DNA from 2 places in the Sporomusa sphaeroides DSM 2875 genome. Region 1 is predicted to be linked to the other one. Evidence: riboswitches for the same ligand, from Rfam matches in the RefSeq annotation. Region 1 holds a riboswitch; the other holds the start of a gene.
The links. A riboswitch is a leader RNA that binds a small molecule or an ion and turns the genes downstream of it on or off. The one in region 1 is predicted to bind cobalamin.

Region 1 (11,070 bases):
CGGTGGGATGGGGGGCTCGGGGGGAAGGGAGGACGGAGAGTGGACACATGCTTTTCGTGTCCACGGGGCGGGACGGGCGCGGCCGCGGCAGGGCACGAACGGTTTGCTCGCATCAAGCCAGACGAGTGGCGGCAGGTGGCCCGGTGGAGCGGTTCGGGCTTTGTTTGTCGTTCCCGGCGGTCGGCAGGGCGCCCGGCTGGGTCGGCCGGTGGTTTTGCGGGCGGTCCGGCCGGAGTGTCCTGCCGAGGCCCCGCGCAGCGTGCGGGGCCAGCCGACGGTACCCCGTTCCCCCGGCAGTCCGAGTGCGAGCGCTAGGGAGTGCTCCGGTCTGCGTCCCCTTGCCCGGACTAATGACAGCCGCCTGGCAGGATACGGCTCTAAGCGCAGCGGTGGCCGAACGGGAGCGGATGAGGAGAGTGCAGCGTCAGCGGAACGCCGCAAGGAGCGGACGGGCAGCCATAGAGTGGTATCCGTTGTACCGGCACTGAGCGGAGCAGCCTGATCAATGAGGCTCGAAAAAATGGTTTTCTTTTTCGTTAGCCGAATTATGCAAGGCTGACGGCAGGCGGAAGACGCGGCAGCGGCTGCAGCGCCGCCCGCAGGGATGCGGAGCGGGCTTTGCACGACAATTTTCCTTGCGCCTAAATCAGTCTCCACAAAAAACAAAGCCCGCGAAATACAATCGCGAGCAAAAATTATTAAGAACTACTGTATGCTTCTTCTGCACGATCAAAGCTTTCTAGCACAACAAAAGCTTTGATACTCTCGTCATGATAGGGAACCGATAAAATTTTAGCCTCGATATCAAAATACTCTTTAACCCGCTGTTCGGTAATAATCTCCTGCGTTTTTCCGAACAGATATGAATTCTTCCCAAGCAGCAGCGTCGTATCCGCCAGGCGCAGCGCATGTTCCGGGTAATGGGTATTCATAATGCAGGATATGCCGCGTTCCTTTACCAGCGTTTTAATGAGATGCAGCATCATGAACTGGTTTTTGAAATCAAGATGAGACTCAGGTTCATCAAGCACCAGCACCTTAGGCTCACCGGCTAGAGCTCTCGCAATAAATACCAGTTGCAATTGACCGCCGCTTAATTGCGTGCAGGGCTTGTCCCGAATAGGGACTATGCCTACCTGCTCCATTGCCTTATCCACAATTTCCTTGTCATACCGGGAGGGCACGGAGCAAACGCCGATATGACGTGCGCGTCCCATGGTTACTACTTCCCTGACCGTATAGGGAAAAGAAAGACTGTGGGCCTGCGGCACATACCCGATAGGATAATGCTTTTGCACCTCCCGCGAAGTTCCCATAGGGGTTCCGTTGATCAGCGTCTGCCCCTGGGTCCATTGCAAGATTCCTGTCATACACTTTAACATAGTCGTTTTGCCGATACCATTGGGACCGAGTATGGTCATAATCTCTTGTTCCCCAAGAACAAAAGAGATATCCCTCAGTATGTCATTGTCTTTTGTATATCCGAAATAGCCGTGCTTCACTTCCAGTATCATTGCCAATCACCTTTCGCTTGCTTAAATAGTAAGGCAAAAAACGGCGCACCGACCAGGGCTGTCAATATGCCAATGGGGATTTCCGCCGCAGTTACCGTCCGGGCCATCATATCAACAAGAATCATAAACGCTGCCCCGACAACACAGGAAACAGGCAGCAGATTTTTATGATCCACTCCGCTCAGCATACGGCAGATATGCGGTATGACCAAACCGACCCAGCCGATCACACCCGTAACGGTCACACAGGCGGCGGTAATCAGCGTCGCCATGACAATAATAACCAGCCGGGTCTTTACTGGATTAACTCCCAAAGAATAGGCATCTTCATCCCCCAATGACAGAATGTTGATACGCCACCTCAGCATGAGCAGCGCAATCGTCCCCAGTAAAATGGGAACCCCGACCAATTGTAAATTGCTGTACGAGGCGCTGGCAAAGCTGCCCATCAGCCAATACGTAATAGCTGGCAGCTTGTCATAGGGATCGGCGACGTATTTAATCAAAGAGATGAGTGCGCTGAATACCGCAGAAATGATCATGCCGGACAGCACCAGGGACAACGTAGACGATTCGCCGCGCAGCTTGGAAAGCGTATAGGTCATAAAAACACTCACAATGCCAAAAAAGAGCGCCATAGCTGTAGCAAGATGATTCATTCCTGAGAGCAAGATACCGAACGCCGCCCCAAAGGCCGCTCCCGAACTGACGCCCAGCACATCAGGGCTGACCAGGGGATTTCTAAAAATCCCCTGGAACGCTGCTCCGGCAACAGCCAGTCCCGCACCGACAAAACTATTCAACAAGGTCCGTGGCAGCCGGAGATTCCAGACAACGGAAAACGCCATGCCGTCCCCTTCTTCACCGCGCATTCCATCAAGCAGTATGCTGCCGACCTCATGGGGAGGAATTACATAACGGCCCCCAAAAAGAGATACGAAAAAGGCAATCAGCAGCACAGCCAATACAGCCATCCACACAAACTTCAAATTCTGTTGTTTACACATCATGCTTCGCTTCCCTCGCTCCTCCAATCAAAACAACAACTGACCTTATTTATTCATCAATCACACTCTTTAGTGTTAGATTTTCAGGCCAGGGTTCTGCTTACTGTTTAGGATTTGATCAAGTTCCGCATCACTGAGCTTATAGTTGAAGAATGTCTGGTAAAAGCTTTTCAGATCAGCCCTCATGTCGTAATCGTTGAAAACTGCCGGCTGAAGAACTTTGCCGAGCCACTTTATCATTAAAGGCGTTTCCACGCAGGGTGCATCCCAGCGATAAATTCCCATCGGCGCTTTATACACTCGTTTATTTTTTACGGCGTCAATTTTACTCCAATCCTGCCCGGGAAACTTATTCGTGTACAAATCTTCCGGCAACACATTGGAGAAATTACTGATAACAATGACATCTGGGTTCGACGCCATAACCTGCTCCATGGTTATTTTTGACCATTGGCCGCTACCCTCATTAGCGACATTTGTACCGCCTGCCGTTTCAATCATGATTCGGTTCACCGAGTCGCCTACCGCGACTTGCAGTTGCTCATCCCGTAAATATAACACTTTAGGCTTGTTCTTGCCCGCCAGTGCGCTCTCCTTGGACTTGAGATAGCCGTTTGTATCCTGATGATACTGAATCAGCGCATTGGCCCGCTCTTGCTGATTAATGATTTCCCCGACCAGCTTGATGCCTTTCTGTACATCCTCAAGCGTGCCATATTTGATCGCTACAGACGGAATGCCGAGTTCTGCCAGCTTTTTGCCAATCTCCGGCTGATAATCCCAGATAACGACCACATCCGGCTTCAGCTTGGCGACTTCTTCATAATTCACGTTGAAATTGTTGTCTACAAACGTCGAATTCGCGTTAGCCATTTCCGGTGCCATAGCCTTCAATATGTTACTCTGATAGGCCTTCATCGCCGACGGATGCATGCCAGCGATTTTTTTACCCGTCCCATCTACCGCATAAACAATCGTAGCCCAAGGAACAGGCACAACGGCGATTTTTTCCACATTAGCCTTGAGTTTCACTTGGTTTCCCACTAAGTCGGTGACAATTTTTGTTTCAGACGTTTGTCCGGTTGGCGGTTTCTTTCCGCTCCCCCCGGATTGACAGCCTGCGAGACTTAACATAAAGAACACAGCCAACAGCAGTGCTACCCCTTGCAACCATTTTTTACGATGCTCCAGCATAAAAATCCCCTCCGTTATGTTACTTGAATGTCATGACCCGATAAATCCTGCTAAATAATCATAGCCTTTCTTACCAATGAACTCATAATTCAAATCAGCGTGCATTGAACCGCTCAAGCCGACATGCGGCAGCGGCACATACTGGATATTCTTTTGGCGTACCAGTGTTTGATACAAAGGGTCCCCAATAACTATATCCGGCTGCCCTTCCCCTAGCCACTGAGCCAGTGAATGCTCGCATGTAAAAAAGCGGACACTGGAAAGCGATTCTTCTTGATAGACACTTTTCATACGCCTATCGGTTTTTATCAGGCTGACTGGTTCAACAGAGGCAAGCCCAAAATCATTTTGCAAACAGGCGGCTATACAAGAAGCAAACAGCGGTTCGCCGATCACCACGGCGCGTCGTGCCGACAGTGCCTTGCCAGTTTGGTCATATTGGTTCCGGCTTGTACGGCCGAGCGAGATGTCTGTCACCGCCTCCAATGTTTTAAACAACCGCCGCATACCCCACATTCCTATTGGCACATGTAAAACGTAAGGAATTGCATATTCTTGCTGCATATATTGAGCCAGCCCCGCGCCTTCATGCGATACGACAATATTCAACGCGGCGGCGGACATGTTCTTAAAGTCGCCCAAATTCTTCTTTGCCAGCGGCGAACCGTTGATGGTAAGACCGCACGCTTCCAGTTCATCCATCAGTTCGGCTAGATGCGCCGGGCTGCCAAGACTGAGCGGCGTATACCCGATGATATTGACCTGGTTATTCTTTTTCTCCCGTTTCTCCAGAAAACGCTTCCCCAAGTCCAACAGCGTCTGATGAACACCGGAGTAGTAGTCCTTGAATCCCTCCGTAGAAAGCGCCATGGCCGGCAAGCCTGTCTGCCGGCTCAACTCATCGGCAACTGCCGCAATGTCGATCCCGGTCAACGCCGGTACAGGCGTACCAATAATAGCGGTAAATTCCGTCTGGCGGTTGTGCGCACAAAGAGTTTGTGCCTGCAGCAGGAATTCATCCGCCGCGCCCATGACGGCTTCCAACTCCCCCAGCTTGGAACAGAAAAACAAGGTCTGCCGCAAATCCCTGATCTCATCGCATTCGATGATTGCGCTGCTGCATCCGCCTGGCGAGTACAAAAGGGTAAGCGCCTGCATCGCATACAGAACCGAACATGCGCCTGAATAGTCGCTTGCCAGCGAAGGAAGGCGAGTTAATTTCATTGTCATCTCATCGCCTCCATAATTTCCGTGATTCCCTCATAACCGAAACGATAGTCGGCACTCACCAGAATTTCTTTTGCTTTCGCACAGTAAAACGCTGCTTTTTCGCCAATGGCGACATCGATTTCAGCAAACCCGCCCGCCTGCGTTTCGCTGGTCACGTTTGAAATCAGATATACCTGCGCCTGGCTTCCTATGGCGAGAAGCGCATTGATGTACGCCCTATCGTTTTTATTCACGGTATCCGCAAATATTGTGGAAACAGAAAAGCCAGCCAACGTCAGAGCATAGGCGAGTTCGAAAGACCTTGCGCCAATTCCCACCGCAATTTGTTTGCCTGCTAATGTCGCAGCAGTTTGTGCTGCCAACTGATGATACGCTTTCGAATCCTGGCTGAAATCCCAGGTTGTATGTAGCGCCTTCATCAATGCCCCATAGCTGCCTTTGATCTCTTTCATATTGTAGCAGGCAGGCAGAAATACGAAAGGTATGTTCCAATTTTTCTGTATGCCCACTGCCAAGTCATAACCAAAGCGATCCAAGGCAATGTTCAGTTTGCCTGTTGTCATTTCCTCAAATTGTTCGTAAGAGTCCAGCGCGGCAAATTCTCTGATTTCCCCGTCGGAACAGTAGTGCATAAGCATCTTTCTTAGTCCGGAAGTTTCAGCAAGCTTCCCGGCGTCTCCCAACAAGTGAATGCAGTTATTGCTTCCACTCCGGTTGCCTCGTTGCAGCAAATCGATAAAAATATCACACAGCCGCTCTTTGGGAAGCGTCCGTCGCCGGGAAAGCGGCCCCCGCTCAAAGACCTTCACCGGTATCCCGTGTTGACATTCTACGCGTCCGGTTATACTGGCAAAATCAGTGCCTGCAAGAATATCGGCACAAGTAACATACACAATGATCGCTCTTGATCGGCGCGAAGCCGCCAGGTCTGTAAGCGATTCTTCCAAATTTTGCAGATGATTGCCGGCAGTAAAATCATTGCTGGATATAGGGTGCAAAAACAAGCGTTCTTCCAACCTTTTTTTCGCAGCTCTGAAGTATAGCACCCGCGAACAAGAGGCAGGGCCTGCCGCTACTACGTCAATGCCCGGCACAGCCAAGGCCAGATTAACCAGTTCTCCACAGTCATCATCCGCTATGCCCCGGTCAAAAAAGCTATCGAGCGGTATTGTATCCGTCACAGCCGAAAGACTGATTTTTTCAATACTGTTGCTTCCCTGTTTATAACCCGCACAAGACAAATTCATTTCCTCCCATTTCCGGCCCCGCTATTATGCTTTTGCCAATTCCAGATCAAGCATATAGTGACTGAATTTTTCCAGTTCATCATCATTCAGCGCTTTTATGTGCGTTTGACCCTGATGTTTAGCAATGACCCCCGCCAGTTCTTTAAAGAAACCAGCGGCTTCTGAATCCGGATACTTTTCCAGCACGGTTTTGCCTGCCAGTTCTGACAGGGTTATTTCCCGGCTGAATGGGACATCGGCCACTACCTGCGTACCTGTCAATAAGGCAAACTGCTCCACTGCCTCGCGCTTCGACTCACCGGTTCTACAATTGTGAATTAATCCCCCCAGCGTCACGGACCGTGCCCCCTGGCTTCTGCTAATCGCTTTCATGATGTTATTGGCAGCATATAGCGACATGAACTCCGCTGATGTCACAATATAAACGGTATCTGCATATCTTTCGCGCATCGGAACTGAAAAGCCGCCACACACAACATCGCCCAACACGTCATAGATAACAGCGTCCCAGCCCTCACGCCAGAGCTCCAGGTACTTCAATTCCTCCATCATGGTGATGATTCCCCTGCCGGCGCAGCCAATGCCAGCCTCAGGCCCTCCCGCCTCGATGCAGTCAACACCGCCGAAACCCGGAAAAACAATATCGTTCCTGTCAATCCCCTCTGGTTTTATCTGCAATTGTTGCAACACGGTAGGAATTTTACGCCCCACCAGGCAACGTGCGGAATCCGCCTTTGGATCGCACCCGATATGTAAAGTCTTACAGCCTTGGCTCGCCAGCGCTGCGGAAACATTGGCGGAAACTGTGGATTTGCCAATTCCGCCTTTGCCATAAAACGCAATCTTTAAACAGTCTTTCTCATTTTGTGGATTCATGCACATTCCTTTCTATTGCCAAACGGCTGCAACAGTCAGCCTTTTGGCAACCCCCACTGCAGCCGGAATTCATTGCGTACAAACAATATCACTGACAACGCAAACTACGCATCAACTAGAAATTTTTGCTTGCAAAATTACACGTTTACATCCGGTAATTTCCTGTTAGAATTTATAATCTAATTGCAGACGATAGACCTGATCTTCCACTTGTGCGCTTGACGGGGTTGTTTTCCCATGGTTTTGCGGATTATATTTTTCATAGAATAACGTTGCTGTTAGCTCGGGAGTTAACTGGCGCTTGGCGCTAAGAGCCCAGTAGGTAAAGTCGCCGATATTAATATTTTTGGTACGCATCATCGATATTCCACGCGCCGTATTCGTGCAAGAGTTATAGTCCAGCGCATTTTGCTCTATATTTCGATACTCGACCGCATACTGCATATCGCCGACCTTTTTTGTTTCCGGAGTCTTAGCAATCAGTTTATAGGCTTTATCGTGCGTATCGGCAAGACCCCAGATATACTCAGCGCCGGTATATAAATAATTATTGAATAATTTCGTGTTGGCTGTCACGGAATAACCCGTTTTGCTGCCGTTTTTCACACCATACTTGCTTACATCAGCAGCAGATACATAAGAATCGGTAGTATAGACCATTCCCCCGACTTTGAAAGCGCCAACCGGTCCAATAGCCGCAATCCCTTTTACATTGTAATTCGCGCCATCGTCAGTACGAGCGTTTAAATTCCCATAAAAAGAAGTCACGTTTGTTTTACCAATTTTGTTTTGGAATTTAGCCCCTTGTAAAGACGGGAAATTCTTTGCGTTACCACCATCCGGGCGGTTTCCCGCCGCTGGATAACCAGCATCGCCAGGCGTGTGGCCATCATCCATGCTAACCGCAAGTCCTTCAAACATACTAAACACCTGGCGACCAATCGTAGCATTCCAGTCCGGTTGCTTGTATGTTAAGCTGGCAACGGAAATCTGCACGTCATCGACATTAGGCGGAGCATCTCCAAACAGTGAATCACCAGCTACCACCCTTGTATTGAATGACCATTCCGGGCTTAGCTTATATCCTAAATTTAAACGGATACGGTATTTATTCGCGTTAAAGTCTGGTTGATTATAGTTCGTTTGTTTATCAAACCGTAACCTGATGTCGCCATTTACAGTTAAAGAATCATTTTCCGCTGCAAAAGCCGTGGCTCCTGTCCCTAAGGCAACCATCAACGTCAACAACAAAATACTTTTTTTCATTCTGCTATTTCTCTCCCTTGTTTCTTGATACTGCTATAACAAGCCATATTCCCCTCAGACGTAACTACAGTTTTGCGTGAGCGCCTTTCTTGTGTCAATAACTCACCTCTCTTAAACCTTCCACCTTAACTGGACAACGTCCATACCTACTACGAATAAAAAAATCTCCCGGCCATCGGCGGGAGATAGAAAGAGTACCCCTTGTTGTATTAAAAAATCCCGGCGCAAAACGCCGGGAAGAAATACCATACAACATGTATGTACTTAACCCCCTCCCTATCGCTCGTAGGTAAAACGGTGATTGACAGACAGGCAGTTCTCCTGGCTCTAGATCATCGCTTGTCCAAACCTTCCCAAGACGCGTGTCTCAGTGGCATACTTTGGATTCGCTCCCTATTACAGTGGCGGGACCGCGCCGGCGTTACACCGGTCTTCCCTATTAAGCCCTTGCGGGCACCTATCTTAACGCTATTTAATTATCCTGAAAGGTTAATACTCCATTATTCGTTTCATAATAGCATTTTTTGTAATGATGTGTCAATTTCTTTTGTAGTTTTTACATTTTTTGAGCGTCGCTTAAGTACTGATGCTTATGTACTGATTCAACCGGTATAAATCCTGATGCCGCATCAATTTACATTTTAAAGATCAATAATCGCCAAAATCTTCAACAATTGACATTCAATAAACAAAAGTGCTATTATGATTGCAATTTAGAAAATACAATTGCATATGATCGAAATAGGTGCCCTACGGGCTTAATAGGGAAGTTTGGTGTAAAACCAACACGGTCCCGCCGCTGTGACGGAGAGCAAACCTGCATAATGCCACTGGATATCCCGGGAAGGCGCAGGTAAGCAATGACCCTAAGTCAGAAGAACTGCCTATTTAAAAGTCACCGTTTGACCCACGAGCGATGGGAAGGCGATTATGAGAGTAATCATTTTTCCCGGCTATTATTTATGCCGGGATTTTTATTCGGACTGAGTCCTCTTATAGCGTAACCCTCCCTTTGCAAGTTCAGGGAGGGTTTTGTCGTACCAATCACTCACTTTACTACTGCTGCAATTAAAAATATAGAAGCACACCGTTTCGGCGTGCTTCCGTCGTTTATAAGGCATGCAGTTTTCGGGCGGTAATCACTAGTCCGAGAATATCCCGGATAATTTTCAGCCGTTCGGGATGTTCTTTATCGATATCCTCCGGCAAAGCTTCCAACACCGCATCAATGGTAGTAAGCAGGACGTCAAGCGTCTTGAGCACGCGCCTCCTTGTCCGGGTTTGCGTTTGTTCGTCTTTTTAGAGATGCAGTCATTGCCTCAGCTGTTAAATCCTCCTCGCGCACCAAAGCGCTCTCCAACTCTGCTTCTGCCGCCTCAATCCGTTCCGCATCAACCGGTGGCGGACCATAGACTGTTTTCAGCATCATTTTTTCATGACCTCCATCCTTTCGACGCAATAACACATTTTGTTGATCGCGCTGGTCAGTTCGGTCAGGCGCTTTTCCAGTCTGACCAAAAGATAGAAGGCCACTACCATAGGAAAACCATAGGTCGCCGTCAGGCGGGCCAGCTCTTCCATTTGCAGGGCCTCCTCTCCTGTTTTAGGTTAACTCGGTAATGGCCAACTGGCGAATTTGCGCTTCCTTGGCAGCCATCAGATCGCCGCTGGTGCTGGAAAACACGTTTTTGGCAATGATAGTGGCCATCACTGCCTGCACGGCAGCTAGTGTCAGACCGTCCTTCGGATCTTTCACAACCACTGTCACTTCCTTAGCGCCAGCTGTCGTAAAAACCATTTCTAGCGTCTTCGTATTAGTATCAGCCATCGGTCTGTCCTCCTTTCCTTTTCTTGTTGCTGTTTAAGCGTCCTTATCCTTACTGATTAACCAGATAGGCATTATCCACCCGGGCAATATCCGCCACCGGATAGGACTGCAGCCCCATCAGCGCTTGCGCCACATCGAACAAATCCTGGTCAGTCGCCGTTGCCTTGCCGGTGTAATTCCGGGTTACATACGCCGGACTGCCGGAGGTTGTTACGCCCTTTTGCAACTTAATGGCAATGGTGCTGCTCTGCGGCATTTTTACTACAGCCATTATTGTGTGCCTCCTTTCTTCTACGATTTCCAACGCAAAAGGCACACCCCGGGAGGTGTGCCTGTCTGCGCCTGGAACGGATTATGACAAGCGCGGGGTAAAACTCGCGCGGGTCACCACGTTTCGCCCGTTCCAGGAGCGATTATTGTATTTTGTAATTATTATACATTCATTCTGCAATGTTGTAAAGTACCTTCTTGCAACGCCCCTGGTCGGCTGCAGCCGACAGAACAGACCATCCCATAGCGGCAGGACCAGCGCAGTGCCCAACCCGGGCGGCTATTAGCTGGCAAAATAGTCCGCCAGCCCAGCAGCTATGGCTACCGCCGCCGCCAGTTGGCCGGCATAACCGGTCAACAGCCGCCGGTCAGCCTCATTTGAGATAAAGGCTACCTCCACTAGTGCCGCCGGGCAGTCCGTTTCCCTAAGCACCTGGAAATTGGCCTCCTTGACGCCCCGGTCGGCCGTCCCCATTTCGGCCACCAGCCGGCTCTGCAGGCAGGACGCCAGTCGCTTGCCCCGCACGCTGCCCGGATAATGATAGACCTCCGTGCCATGGGCGGCCGGGCTCTCGACGCTGTTGGCGTGAAGGCTGATAAACACGTCCGCCTCGTTAGCATTGGCCAGCTCTGCCCGG
Region 2 (11,070 bases), 1.2 Mb from region 1:
AAACAGCTGCCAGGCAAATTTATTTGGATTGAAGATCTGGCGGCCATGATGGAGGAGCAGGGCAGCTGCCAGGTGTATGCGTTGTTAAAGCGCGAAGATGAAAAGTATGTTACGGAAAAGGCGTATGAAAATCCAAAGTTTGTGGAAGATGTGCTTAGGGATTTGGTACTAACACTGCGCAAGATTGATGGTGTAGAGTGGTTTGAAGTGGAATGCGAAAACTATGAGTCCATTCATAATCATAGTGCCTATGCTGCGCATGTTGAGTGCGTGGAACAATGAAACAAGCGGCGCCAGACTCTTTGAATGAGTCCGGCGCCGCGTCGGTTTTACTTATTGCTATTCGGCGCTATAGTCGCCATTAGCATCATATTTTGCAGTTAATGTTTGATTAGCCTTTTGGGTTTTTGCGTTAGTAGCAGCTGTGCTGCTGCTGGTTTGCGACTGCTTAGCCAGTTGGCTTAATTGGTTCATATCTGCTGAAGAAGCCGAGGTGCCGGCAGCCGTGGAAGAGGAAGCGCTGGTTCCGGCAGTGTTACTGGAATAATCCTTGTTGGCATCCATTTTAGCAGTCAAGGTACCATATTCGCTTTTGCTTTCAGCTTGCTTGCTTTGTTTGGATTGTGTCATCGTGTAATTACCTCCCTGTATTTTATATTTGGTCACGCAACCAGTAATAGTATCAGAAATCACATATCAACTCATACCAGGGATATTTTGCCCCATTAACCATTTTCGCAGAGGAAATAAAATCTTTTTGAGGAAACTATGAAACAGTTAATTGTAAATGCCGACGATTTCGGTTTGCATGAAACCATTAATCTCGGTATCGTTGAAGGATATATTAAGGGCTGTATAACCAGCACTTCAATCATGGCCGGTGCGCCTGCCTTTAATCATGCAGCCGCTTTAGCGGCAGTCCATCCGCAGTTGGGAATAGGGGTTCATCTCACGCTGGTTGGCGGGTTGCCGGCAGCCGAACCGGGACAGGTTATTTCGCTAATTGATAAGGACGGACTGCTATGCTCCAGCTATCCGGTATTTTTGCAAAAATTTTGTTTAGCCGGTGTTCGTCTTGAGGATGTAAGGCGGGAGTTTACCGCCCAAGTGAAAAAAGTAATGGCAGCCGGCATTGCCATTACTCATCTTGACAGCCATCAACATATGCATGTGGTGCCTGGGATAATCGATGTTGTCATCGACATTGCCAAACAGTTTGCTATTCCGGCTTTGCGGATACCGGCCGAGCCGTCCTTGTTTTTCGGTGGTTTCAGGCCAACTGCCGGTAGGCTTATTGGCCGGCTGGGTCTTAGTACGCTGGCAAACTTGGCCCGCCCGAAGGTGCGGCGTGCAGGGCTGGCTGCGCCTGAACATTTTTATGGAATGTTGGCCGGCGGCAGCATGAATGAAGAGATTTTGCTGAACATTATTGATAATCTGCCTAACGGTCTGTCAGAAATTATGGTCCATCCGGGTCTGGATAATAGCGTATTACACCAGGCATTTGGCTGGGATTATCATTGGCAGCAGGAGTTGGCGGCCGTTGCCAGCCGGCAGGTGATGGAATGCCTGGCACAGCGGCAGGTCAAACTGGTATCCTTTGGCAGTCTGGCAGTCCGCCCGGTTTAGTAGCCTGCTAAGTCTGGTAGTTTGCCAAGTCTAAAACCGTAGGCTGAATTGGCAGGGACACTTGAATTTGGGCTTGGTGGCGTACTATGTAGAAAGAATAACAGATAGAGGATGAGCAATATGAAAGCACTAGTAACTGGCGGCGCCGGCTTTATCGGCTCGCATACTGTTGATAAGATGCTGGACAAAGGCTGGGAGGTTGTTGTACTTGATAACCTAAGTACAGGCTTGCGTGCCAATGTTGCGGACGGGGTCAAATTTGTGAAAATGGATATTCTGGACGTTGAGCTGTTGAATGTATTTTCTCAGGAAAGGTTTGATTGTGTAGTGCATCTTGCTGCACAAACATCAGTACCCTATTCTGTTGACCATCCTGATATTGATTGTCAGGTAAACTTGCTCGGCATGGTGAATGTTTTGGAAGCCTGCCGCAAAACAGGTGTTAAACGGGTGGTATTTGCCTCCAGTGCTGCAGTTTACGGCGATGCGGACTGTTTGCCGATTGTTGAGGAAGCGCACCTTAAGCCCGGGTCTTTTTATGGTCTTACCAAGTGTACCGGTGAAAAGTATCTTGCGCTCTACAGCCAGATCCATCAGCTTGACTATGTTGTTCTCCGTTATGCCAATGTATATGGTGAACGTCAAGGCGACGGCGGCGAGGGAGGGGTAGTAAGCATTTTTACCCGCAAACTTCATCAAAATCAGCCGATCTGTATTTTTGGCGATGGCGGCCAGACCAGAGACTTTATTTATGTTGGTGATGTGGCTGAGGCAAATTGTCAGGCCCTTATGGCGCATACGCGGGTAAATAGGGTATATAACATTAGCAGTCAGACACAAACCAGTGTTAACGATTTGATTGCAATATTGGCGGCTGTGGCTGACAAGCCAATAGACAGGAGCTATCTGCCGCCTCGAGAAGGGGATATTTATCACTCGACACTATCAAATCGTGCTGCTCTTGCCGGTATTGGCTGGCAGCCTTATATGCCGTTGCCTGAAGGCCTGCGACGAACCTATCATGCTTTGAATAAGGCAATGTAAATTACTAACTTTTTTTTTGCAGCTTATAAAATTTTTAGCAGGAAAATGTCGCAATAACAGCAAATTTAAAATTGGATAACCAATTATTATGGTTATACTAGGGTATATATATCAGTATCCACACTAGTCATACACTGATTGAAAGAGGAGTGAAAGCTGTTATGGCACTGGCTATTAAACCAAAGCTATGTAAAGGCTGTGGTATCTGTGTGCATTTTTGTCCTAAAGCCGTTCTGGATTTAGACGAAATGGGCAAAATCTATGCAAAAGATCCAGATAAATGTATTATCTGTGGTCAATGCGAGCTGCGTTGCCCGGATTATGCGATTAAAGTAACCAAAGAAGAAAAAACCAGTACGAAAACCGATGGGGGGGCTGCCAAGTGACAAAAGCACGCTTAATGCAGGGTAATCAGGCTTGTGCCGAAGGGGCACTGGCGGCTGGAGTTCGTTTTTTTGGCGGTTATCCTATTACCCCAAGTACTGAAGTTGCTGAAATACTTGCTGAAAAACTGCCGGCGCTGGGCGGTAAGTTTATCCAGATGGAAGATGAAATTGCCAGCATGGGTGCCGTATGCGGCGCAGCCCTGACCGGAGTTAAGGCACTTACTGCTACCAGTGGCCCCGGCTTTTCACTCAAGCAGGAATTAATCGGCTATGCCTCTATTGCTGAAATTCCGGTTGTAATTGTTAATGTGCAGCGTTTAGGCCCAAGCACCGGCAAACCTACATCACCCGGTCAAGGGGATGTTATGCAGGCTCGCTGGGGCAGTCACGGCGACCGTGGTGTAATTGCTCTGTCGCCGGCATCTGTGCGTGAATGTTTTGATGTAACCGTCAAAGCAGTTAATTTTTCGGAAAAGTTCCGTACTCCTGTTGTGCTGCTGTTGGACGAAGTCATCGGCCATATGCGCGAGCGGGTAGAATTACCGGAACCGGATGAAATTGAGATCATTGACCGTAAATTGCCTGCTGTCCCGCCAAGCGAGTATCAGGCGTACAAACCTGAGGCCGATGGCATTCCGCCGATGGCTGCTTTCGGGTCAGGCTATTATTACCATGTAACAGGCTTGGTGCATAATTATCTGGGACAGCCTACCCAGGCTAATGACCTTACAGCTGAGCTCATTGAACGTTTACACACTAAAATTGATAATGCCAAAGAGGAACTGACGCTTTACACCGAGCATTATCTTGATGATGCCGAAGTATTGGTTGTGTCTTATGGCGGATCGGCCAGAGCAGCCATTGCTGCTGTGAAGGCAGCCAGAGAGCAGGGGATTAAGGCAGGTCTCTTGAAATTGATTACCATCTGGCCGTTTCCAGGCGATGTTGTAAAACAGGCAGCAGCAAAAGTCAAAAAGGTTATTGTGCCTGAAATGAACTATGGCCAATTGGCCGGTGAAATTGAGCGGTATGTAGGTCAGGACAAAGTAGTTTCTGTTACCAGGGTCGACGGTGAACTATTTAAACCGGAAGAAATACTGGCACCAATTGTTACAGCCGTTGGAGGTGCTAAATAATGGCAGACATCGAAAAATATTTGCGGCCGTCAGCTTTTCCCCATATCTGGTGTCCCGGCTGCGGCAATGGTATCATCTTGGCTTCTATCATTCGCGCCATTGATAAATTAGGTCTTGATCAGGAAAAGACCATTATTGTATCAGGTATCGGCTGTTCGTCCCGGGCATCCGGTTACATGAACTTCAATACTGTCCACACAGCTCATGGCAGAGCGCTGACTTTTGCCACAGGTATTAAGCTGGCGCAACCTGAACTGAATGTCTTGGTCATTACCGGTGATGGCGACTCTACCGCTATTGGCGGCAATCATTTCATTCATGCTGCCAGACGGAATATCGACCTTACTACCATTATCTTTAACAACAATATCTATGGTATGACCGGCGGACAGTCCTCGCCGCTTACCCCGCTTGCCAGCAGATCAACGACGGCACCGTTTGGTCATATTGAGCGGTCCTTTGACATTGGGGCATTAGCTATTGCTGCCGGTGCTACCTATGTGGCCAGGGCAACCGCATTTCATGCCAATATGTTGACAGATCTCGTCGTCAAAGGTATTGAAAATAAAGGCTTTTCCGTAATTGATGCCATTACCCAATGTCCTGTTTCTTACGGACGTAAAAACAAGATGGGTTCGGCAGCTAAAATGATGGAATGGCAGAAAGAACACGCAATTCCGGTTCAGGCTGCTGCCAAGCTTTCGCAGGAACAGCTTAAAGACAAGTTTGTTATTGGCGAACTTCACCGTTCGGAAGCCCCTGAGTTTACCGCAGAATATGACAAACTGATTGCTCATGTTCAGGCCAAAAGGGGGAATAAATAATGTGGCAAATTAGCTTGAGCGGTACTGGTGGTCAAGGTTTGATTCTTGCCGGTATTATTTTGGCGGAAGCGGCTATTCTTGACGGCAAGCAGACCATTCAGACCCAGTCCTATGGTCCGGAGGCCAGAGGGGGAGCCAGCAAATCCGAAGTCCTTATCAGTGATCAGGAAATCGATTATCCCAAAGCTACCGCGGCAGATATTTTGCTGGCTATGAGCCAGGAAGCCTGCAATAAATATATCGGCCTGTTAAAGCAAGGCGGCAAGCTGGTTGTTGATACTACCCTGGTTAAAACACTGCCGGAAGTAGATGCCAAAGTCTTGGCATTGCCGATAACCCATATTGCCCGTAATGAACTGGGGAATGTTATGGTTGCCAATATTGTTGCTCTTGGTGCATTGGCCGGTTTTGCCGATCTGGTAGAACTGGAATGTTTGACCAAGGCTGTGCTGGCCAGAGTACCTAAAGGTACTGAAGAACTTAACAAGAAAGCGCTTGAAACCGGCTATGCCCTGGGGCAGGCAGAGAGATAAGCAGCAAAATGAACAGCCAAAAGGAGTCTTTCTCAGCGAAAGACTCCTTTTTTTATCCTAACAGAAAGCATAGCTTTCTGTTAGGATAAGGGCAACATCGGCTTCCGCTTTCGCCAAAGGCTCGGCGCAAGCCGTGTTTTCTTTATTACTCTTTAATATTTTCCGCTAAAATCTCGGCTACATGCTTAATCTTTACATTTGGCAGCTGCTTATCAAGGCCACCCTGAATTTGCATCATGCATGCCGGGCAGGCAACGGCGACTATCTCAGCGGCGCTGGCTTTAATGTTGGTAATTTTTTGCTTAAGGATAGGCATGGACAGCTCGGTATATTTGACGCCGAAGGCACCGGCCATACCGCAGCATTTATCGCAGTCTTTCATTTCTACCAGTTCGTAGCCGTTAGCCGCTTCAAGCAACTGGCGCGGCTCGGTATAAATGCCAAGGCCGCGTTTCATATGGCAGGAATCATGGTATGTTACTTTTACATTGCCGGCAGTTTTGACCAGGCGGCCGGCTTTTTGATATTCCTTCGCGACAAAGCTGGTAAACTCGCAGACCTTATGACCGATTTTTTCGGCCCGGGCCTTCCAGGCCGGCTCATCTTCAAACAATTCGATATAAGTTTGATGCCAGGTCTCGGCGCAAGTCGGGCAAGCTGAAAGAATGGCGTCAGCGCCTGTGGCTTCGAAGGCCTCGATATTCTTTTTGGCAATCCGTTTGGCTGTTTCGCGGTCACCCATCCCCAGTACCGGTTTGCCGCAGCAGCTTTGTTCTTCCGGGAAAACTACTTCCATATTAAGATCCTGTAGTACCTTATACACCGACTCACCGGTTTCCGGGAAAATAAAATCAATGTTACAGCCGCTAAAGAAGGCGATTTTCTTGACAGGCTGATTTATTTTCCTGGTTACCTTGGATACGCGGTCACGGAAGGGAACATCAGCCACTGCCGGGAGACTGCGGTCTTTGGCCATGCCGGCTAAAAATAGCGGCAAATGACGGATTACACGGCCGGATTGGAACGGTTTTTGACCGATCGCTGCTAACCGCAGCAGGGTGTGGAATACCTTACGGTTTGACAGTACGTTTTCAACTACTGCTTTAACACCGAAAGGCAGACCGTGTTCCTTGACGGCTTTGGCCCGGAGTTCTTCAATCAGGTGTGGTATGTCAATTTTGCCAGGGCATATCTCAACACATTTGCGGCAGCCGATACAAAGTTCATTGATTTTTTCAAAATCCCCCATACTGTTGAGGAAGGCCGTCAGGATGGCGCCAATACCGCCGGCATAGATGTGACCATACACATGACCGCCGACAATTGTGTATACAGGACAGACGTTGAGGCAGGAAGCACAGCGAACACATTGGTAGATTTCTTTGAATTTATCGTCATGGGCAGCTTGTAAGCGTCCGTTATCAAATAAAATAATATGAAGTTCTTTGTCTTGCTCAACCCATTTTCCGTCTTGTTTGACCATGACCGGGGTTACACCGGAAGTCATTGTCATATAACTGGTCATCAGCTGGCCGGTGGCATTACGCGGCAGGGTGCGCAGGATGGGGGCGGCATCTTTAATGGTGGGAATCAGTTTTTCATAACCGATGATGACAACATGAACCCGTGGCAGGGTAGTGACAAGGCGGGCGTTGCCTTCATTCGTTACCAGCCCGATAGCGCCATTTTCAGCGATACCGAAGTTTGCGCCCGATATGCCCATATCAGCTTCCAGGAACTCCCCTCTGAGCGCTTGGCGGGCAGCCTGAACCATGAACGGAATATCGGTCGGAATTTCCTGCTTCAGTTCTTTGGAGAAGTAGCCGGCAACTTGTTCACGGTTCAAGTGAATGGCTGGCATAACCATATGGGACGGTTTATGACCGGCCAGAGAGATAATCCATTCACCCAGGTCAGTTTCTTTAACATGCAAGCCGGCTGTTTCCAGATCGTGATTAAGATGAATTTCCTCGGAAGCCATGGATTTGGATTTAACAATTCGTTTTACATTTTTTTCTTTACAGAGGTTTATCAAATATTCTTTTAACGCATTGCCATCTTTGGCGCGAAACACTTTAGCGCCCCGTTTGGCAGCTTCTGCTTCAAATTTATCGGCCAGGTTTTCAATATCGGCAACGGCGCTCATCTTCATTTGACGGACTTGTTCGCGCAGAGCCTCAATATCGGCAACATTTTCATAAGCTTTGGCCCTGGATATCGGATAGGCCTCCGCAAAGCGGCTTAATGCGCCACGCAGCACTTCATCCTGTAACTTTTCCTGGATTTCATTTTTTATATTACGATTATTCGCTTCCATTATTGCTTACCTCCGTTAACTTCTTCATCAACGGCAATAATGACAAAACGGCTGGGACCATGTACGCCGATTGTCAGTACGCGTTCAATATCGGCAGTGCGGCTGGGGCCGGTAATAAAGCTGATATAACCGCGGTCGTAGACTTTGGCGATTGTTTCCATAGCTTCTGTTATGCCGGGAACAATTCTATTGCTGTTCATGAAAACAATATGTAAAGGAGGCAGCATCGAGACAAGCCTGCTTTCAAACGCTAACGCATCCTGGCAAACACTGCCTGACTCGGCAATGCCAAACTCAACAGCGGAGATGCCAATATCGGCACTTTCAGCATGCTCGGCGATATCTGCTTGTTCGGTGTACAGGCTTACACCCAGGTCTGTTAGGGTGGCATTAATTCCTGCTGCCTGTTGCAAGGGGCTGTCAACGGCTACTACTTTGCGGGCGTTGGTGTATTTGACTAAATTGGCAATGACTTCTTTGGCTTCAGCCGCTGTTTTGACGCGAAATACTTCGGCGGCCGCGTTTTTTGCCCGGGTTTCGAACTCCGGGAACAGGCTGGCGCTACAAGTACCGGAGGTAAGCGCATGGGTCCAATTTTCACTTACTTTTTTCAAATTCTCCACTCCCTTATAACCGAATTAATCGGTATGATGGTCTGACCAGTATACACTTCGTAATAAATAGGCTAAAACCCTTTTAAAAATTGACAAAAAACGCAAAAAATACAGAAAAATTTTTAGATTATTTAATTTAGATAATTCCTGCCTGGTAAGCAGGAAAATAATTAACTATATGGAATAATAGTACTAATCGCAAATTTGATACATGTAAGGGAATGGGTGCTTTGCGCTTAATAGGGAAGTCCGGTGTAATACCGGCGCGGTCCCGCCACTGTAATGGGGATGCTGCTTAATACATGCCACTGGGAAACTGGGAAGGCTAAGTACGCGAAGAACCAGAGTCAGGAGACCTGCCTGTTCTAACACATGCCGCTAGGACCTACGGAAGATAGGCAGGTGTGGGTACAATATTCAGGCAATCTTTACATGTTGTTTGGTGTTATACCCCCTGCTCAAGGGGGCTTTTTTATTGTCCGATAAAGAAATGCGCAAAGGGATAACCACCGGGACTTGTGCCGCAGCGGCAGCCAAGGCTGCGGTTATGGCCTGGCTGGGCCAGCCGGTGACTGTTCTTCAGGTTTTTTCACCACAAGGAGTCCTGCTGACAGTACCTGTTGCCGAAAGCTGGCCGGTTGCCGGCGGCGGTATGGCGGCAATAATCAAAGATGCCGGTGATGATCCGGATATAACCAATGGGGTTAGGATTATGGCAGAGATCATTATTACCGATAAACCGGGAGTTGTGATCAAAGCAGGTATTGGCGTAGGAACGGTGACTAAACCCGGGCTGGCTGTGCCGGTAGGTGAACCGGCAGTAAATCCCGGGCCGCGTTCCATGATTACCAGGGCTGTGACTGAGTGTTTGCCAACAGATAAAGGGGCTGTTGTGACAATTTCTATTCCCGAGGGAGAGAAATTGGCGACCAGAACGCTTAACCCCATATTGGGGATTGTTGGCGGACTGTCGATTATTGGCACTACCGGTATTGTTGAACCGATGTCAGAAGAGGCTTTTAAAAATTCACTTGTACCGCAGATTAGTGTGGTGCAGGCATTAGGCTATACAGATATAGTATTTGCTCCGGGAAAAATCGGACAGGATATAGCCATCAACCGTTGCGGCCTGCCGGCCGCCGCCGTAATCCAGACAAGCAATTTTATCGGACATATGTTGGAGAATGCAGTAAAATACGGCATGCGCCGGGTGTTGTTATTTGGCCATCTTGGCAAAATCGTTAAAGTGTCGGCCGGCATATTCCATACTCATAACCGGATGGCCGATGCCCGCCTGGAGACAATAGCCGCCTATATGGCGCTAAACGGAGCGCCACAGACGGCCATTGAAGAAATAATGGCTTCGACTACTACCGAAGCTGCTATGCCAATCATCGCCCGGTATAATATGACTGAGGTTTATTCTGTACTGGCCGAACGGGCCAGTGCCCGGGCAAAGCGTTATGTGTTTGGTGATTTGACAGTGGGAACCGTTATTGTGACTTTACAGGGAGATATACTGGGGCTTGATGAGACAGCCCGTGAAATTGGAGGCCATTTAGGATGGAATGTAGGTACCAGGTAGTAGTTGTTGGCATTGGCCCCGGATCGCCTGATTATGTGCTGCCTGTCGTTAGCCGGACGATTGCTCAGGCCAGAGTTCTGGTAGGCAGTAAGCGGGCGCTGGATACCTTTGCCGCAGGCGGTCAGGCTACCAGGATTATTGATAAAGATATTAACGGTGTGCTTGATTTTATTGAAGAACAGCTGGCAAGTCAGGATGTAGTGGTTATGGTGTCCGGCGACCCTGGATTTTACAGCATGCTGGTGGCAGTCAGAAAACGGTTTGCGCCAGAGAGTATTACGGTGATTCCCGGTATTAGTTCGGTCCAAATGGCGTTTGCCCGGGTGGCCGAAGTGTGGCAGGATGCCGCTCTGATCAGTATGCATGGCCGTACAGCCGCTGATGAGGTACTGCGTTACCGGCCAGGGCATAAGCTGGGCATCCTGACTGACACTCAGCACAATCCGGCCTGTATTTCGCGCATCCTGTTAGCATTCGGGTGGCCGGAGGCGGCTCATGTCTGGTTATGCGCCAATTTGTCTTATGACAATGAAGTGGTGGCTGCTATGACCTTAGCCGAGGCCGCAGAAACTCCCGGTTTTGAACATAGCGTAATGGTGGTGAAAGCATGAGTCACAGCTTAGGTATTCCGGATGAGCAGTTCATCAGAGGCGACATTCCGATGACGAAACAGGAAATTCGCATCTTAACTTTGGCTAAGGCCAGCATTGGTGCTGCCGACACTGTCATTGATATCGGGGCAGGTACCGGTTCGCTATCCATTGAAGCGGCTTTATTGGCCAGGCAAGGCAGGGTATATGCCATTGAGCGCGAACCCGAGGGGATTGAACTGATTAAGGCCAACGCCGCTAAGTTTGAGGCCGGCAATGTTCAGGCTGTGCTTGGTTCGGCACCGGCGGCGCTGGCCGGGCTGCCGGCGGCGGAAGTCATCTTAATCGGCGGCAGTGGCGGCAGGCTGCCCGACATTTTGTCCTCGGCCGATCAATTGCTGAAACCGGGCGG

Region 2: linked by a shared signal. The riboswitch ahead of cbiD (cobalt-precorrin-5B (C(1))-methyltransferase CbiD) and the one ahead of SPSPH_RS13985 (hypothetical protein) in region 1 are both predicted to bind cobalamin.

Annotation. Positions count from the first base shown of each region.
Region 1 covers NZ_CP146991.1:2,979,293-2,990,362, forward strand. Annotated here, with positions in the region: gene SPSPH_RS13955 (ABC transporter ATP-binding protein) at 699-1,514, opposite strand; gene SPSPH_RS13960 (FecCD family ABC transporter permease) at 1,511-2,524, opposite strand; gene SPSPH_RS13965 (ABC transporter substrate-binding protein) at 2,597-3,715, opposite strand; gene SPSPH_RS13970 (nitrogenase component 1) at 3,746-4,945, opposite strand; gene SPSPH_RS13975 (nitrogenase component 1) at 4,942-6,186, opposite strand; gene SPSPH_RS13980 (nitrogenase iron protein NifH) at 6,217-7,068, opposite strand; gene SPSPH_RS13985 (hypothetical protein) at 7,234-8,334, opposite strand; cobalamin riboswitch at 8,629-8,810, opposite strand; cobalamin riboswitch at 9,061-9,236, shown strand; gene SPSPH_RS13990 (hypothetical protein) at 9,445-9,597, opposite strand; gene SPSPH_RS13995 (hypothetical protein) at 9,581-9,763, opposite strand; gene SPSPH_RS14000 (YvrJ family protein) at 9,760-9,915, opposite strand; gene SPSPH_RS14005 (DUF2922 domain-containing protein) at 9,938-10,162, opposite strand; gene SPSPH_RS14010 (DUF1659 domain-containing protein) at 10,212-10,433, opposite strand; gene SPSPH_RS14015 (N-acetylmuramoyl-L-alanine amidase family protein) at 10,716-11,070, opposite strand, start outside.
Region 2 covers NZ_CP146991.1:1,772,871-1,783,940, forward strand. Annotated here, with positions in the region: gene folE2 (GTP cyclohydrolase FolE2) at 1-282, shown strand, start outside; gene SPSPH_RS07915 (hypothetical protein) at 340-630, opposite strand; gene SPSPH_RS07920 (ChbG/HpnK family deacetylase) at 769-1,629, shown strand; gene SPSPH_RS07925 (NAD-dependent epimerase/dehydratase family protein) at 1,750-2,673, shown strand; gene SPSPH_RS07930 (4Fe-4S dicluster domain-containing protein) at 2,835-3,059, shown strand; gene SPSPH_RS07935 (2-oxoacid:acceptor oxidoreductase subunit alpha) at 3,056-4,195, shown strand; gene SPSPH_RS07940 (thiamine pyrophosphate-dependent enzyme) at 4,195-5,019, shown strand; gene SPSPH_RS07945 (2-oxoacid:acceptor oxidoreductase family protein) at 5,019-5,552, shown strand; gene ldhH (L-lactate dehydrogenase (quinone) large subunit LdhH) at 5,698-7,869, opposite strand; gene SPSPH_RS07955 (LutC/YkgG family protein) at 7,869-8,483, opposite strand; cobalamin riboswitch at 8,690-8,861, shown strand; gene cbiD (cobalt-precorrin-5B (C(1))-methyltransferase CbiD) at 8,974-10,068, shown strand; gene cbiE (precorrin-6y C5,15-methyltransferase (decarboxylating) subunit CbiE) at 10,047-10,679, shown strand; gene cbiT (precorrin-6Y C5,15-methyltransferase (decarboxylating) subunit CbiT) at 10,676-11,070, shown strand, end outside.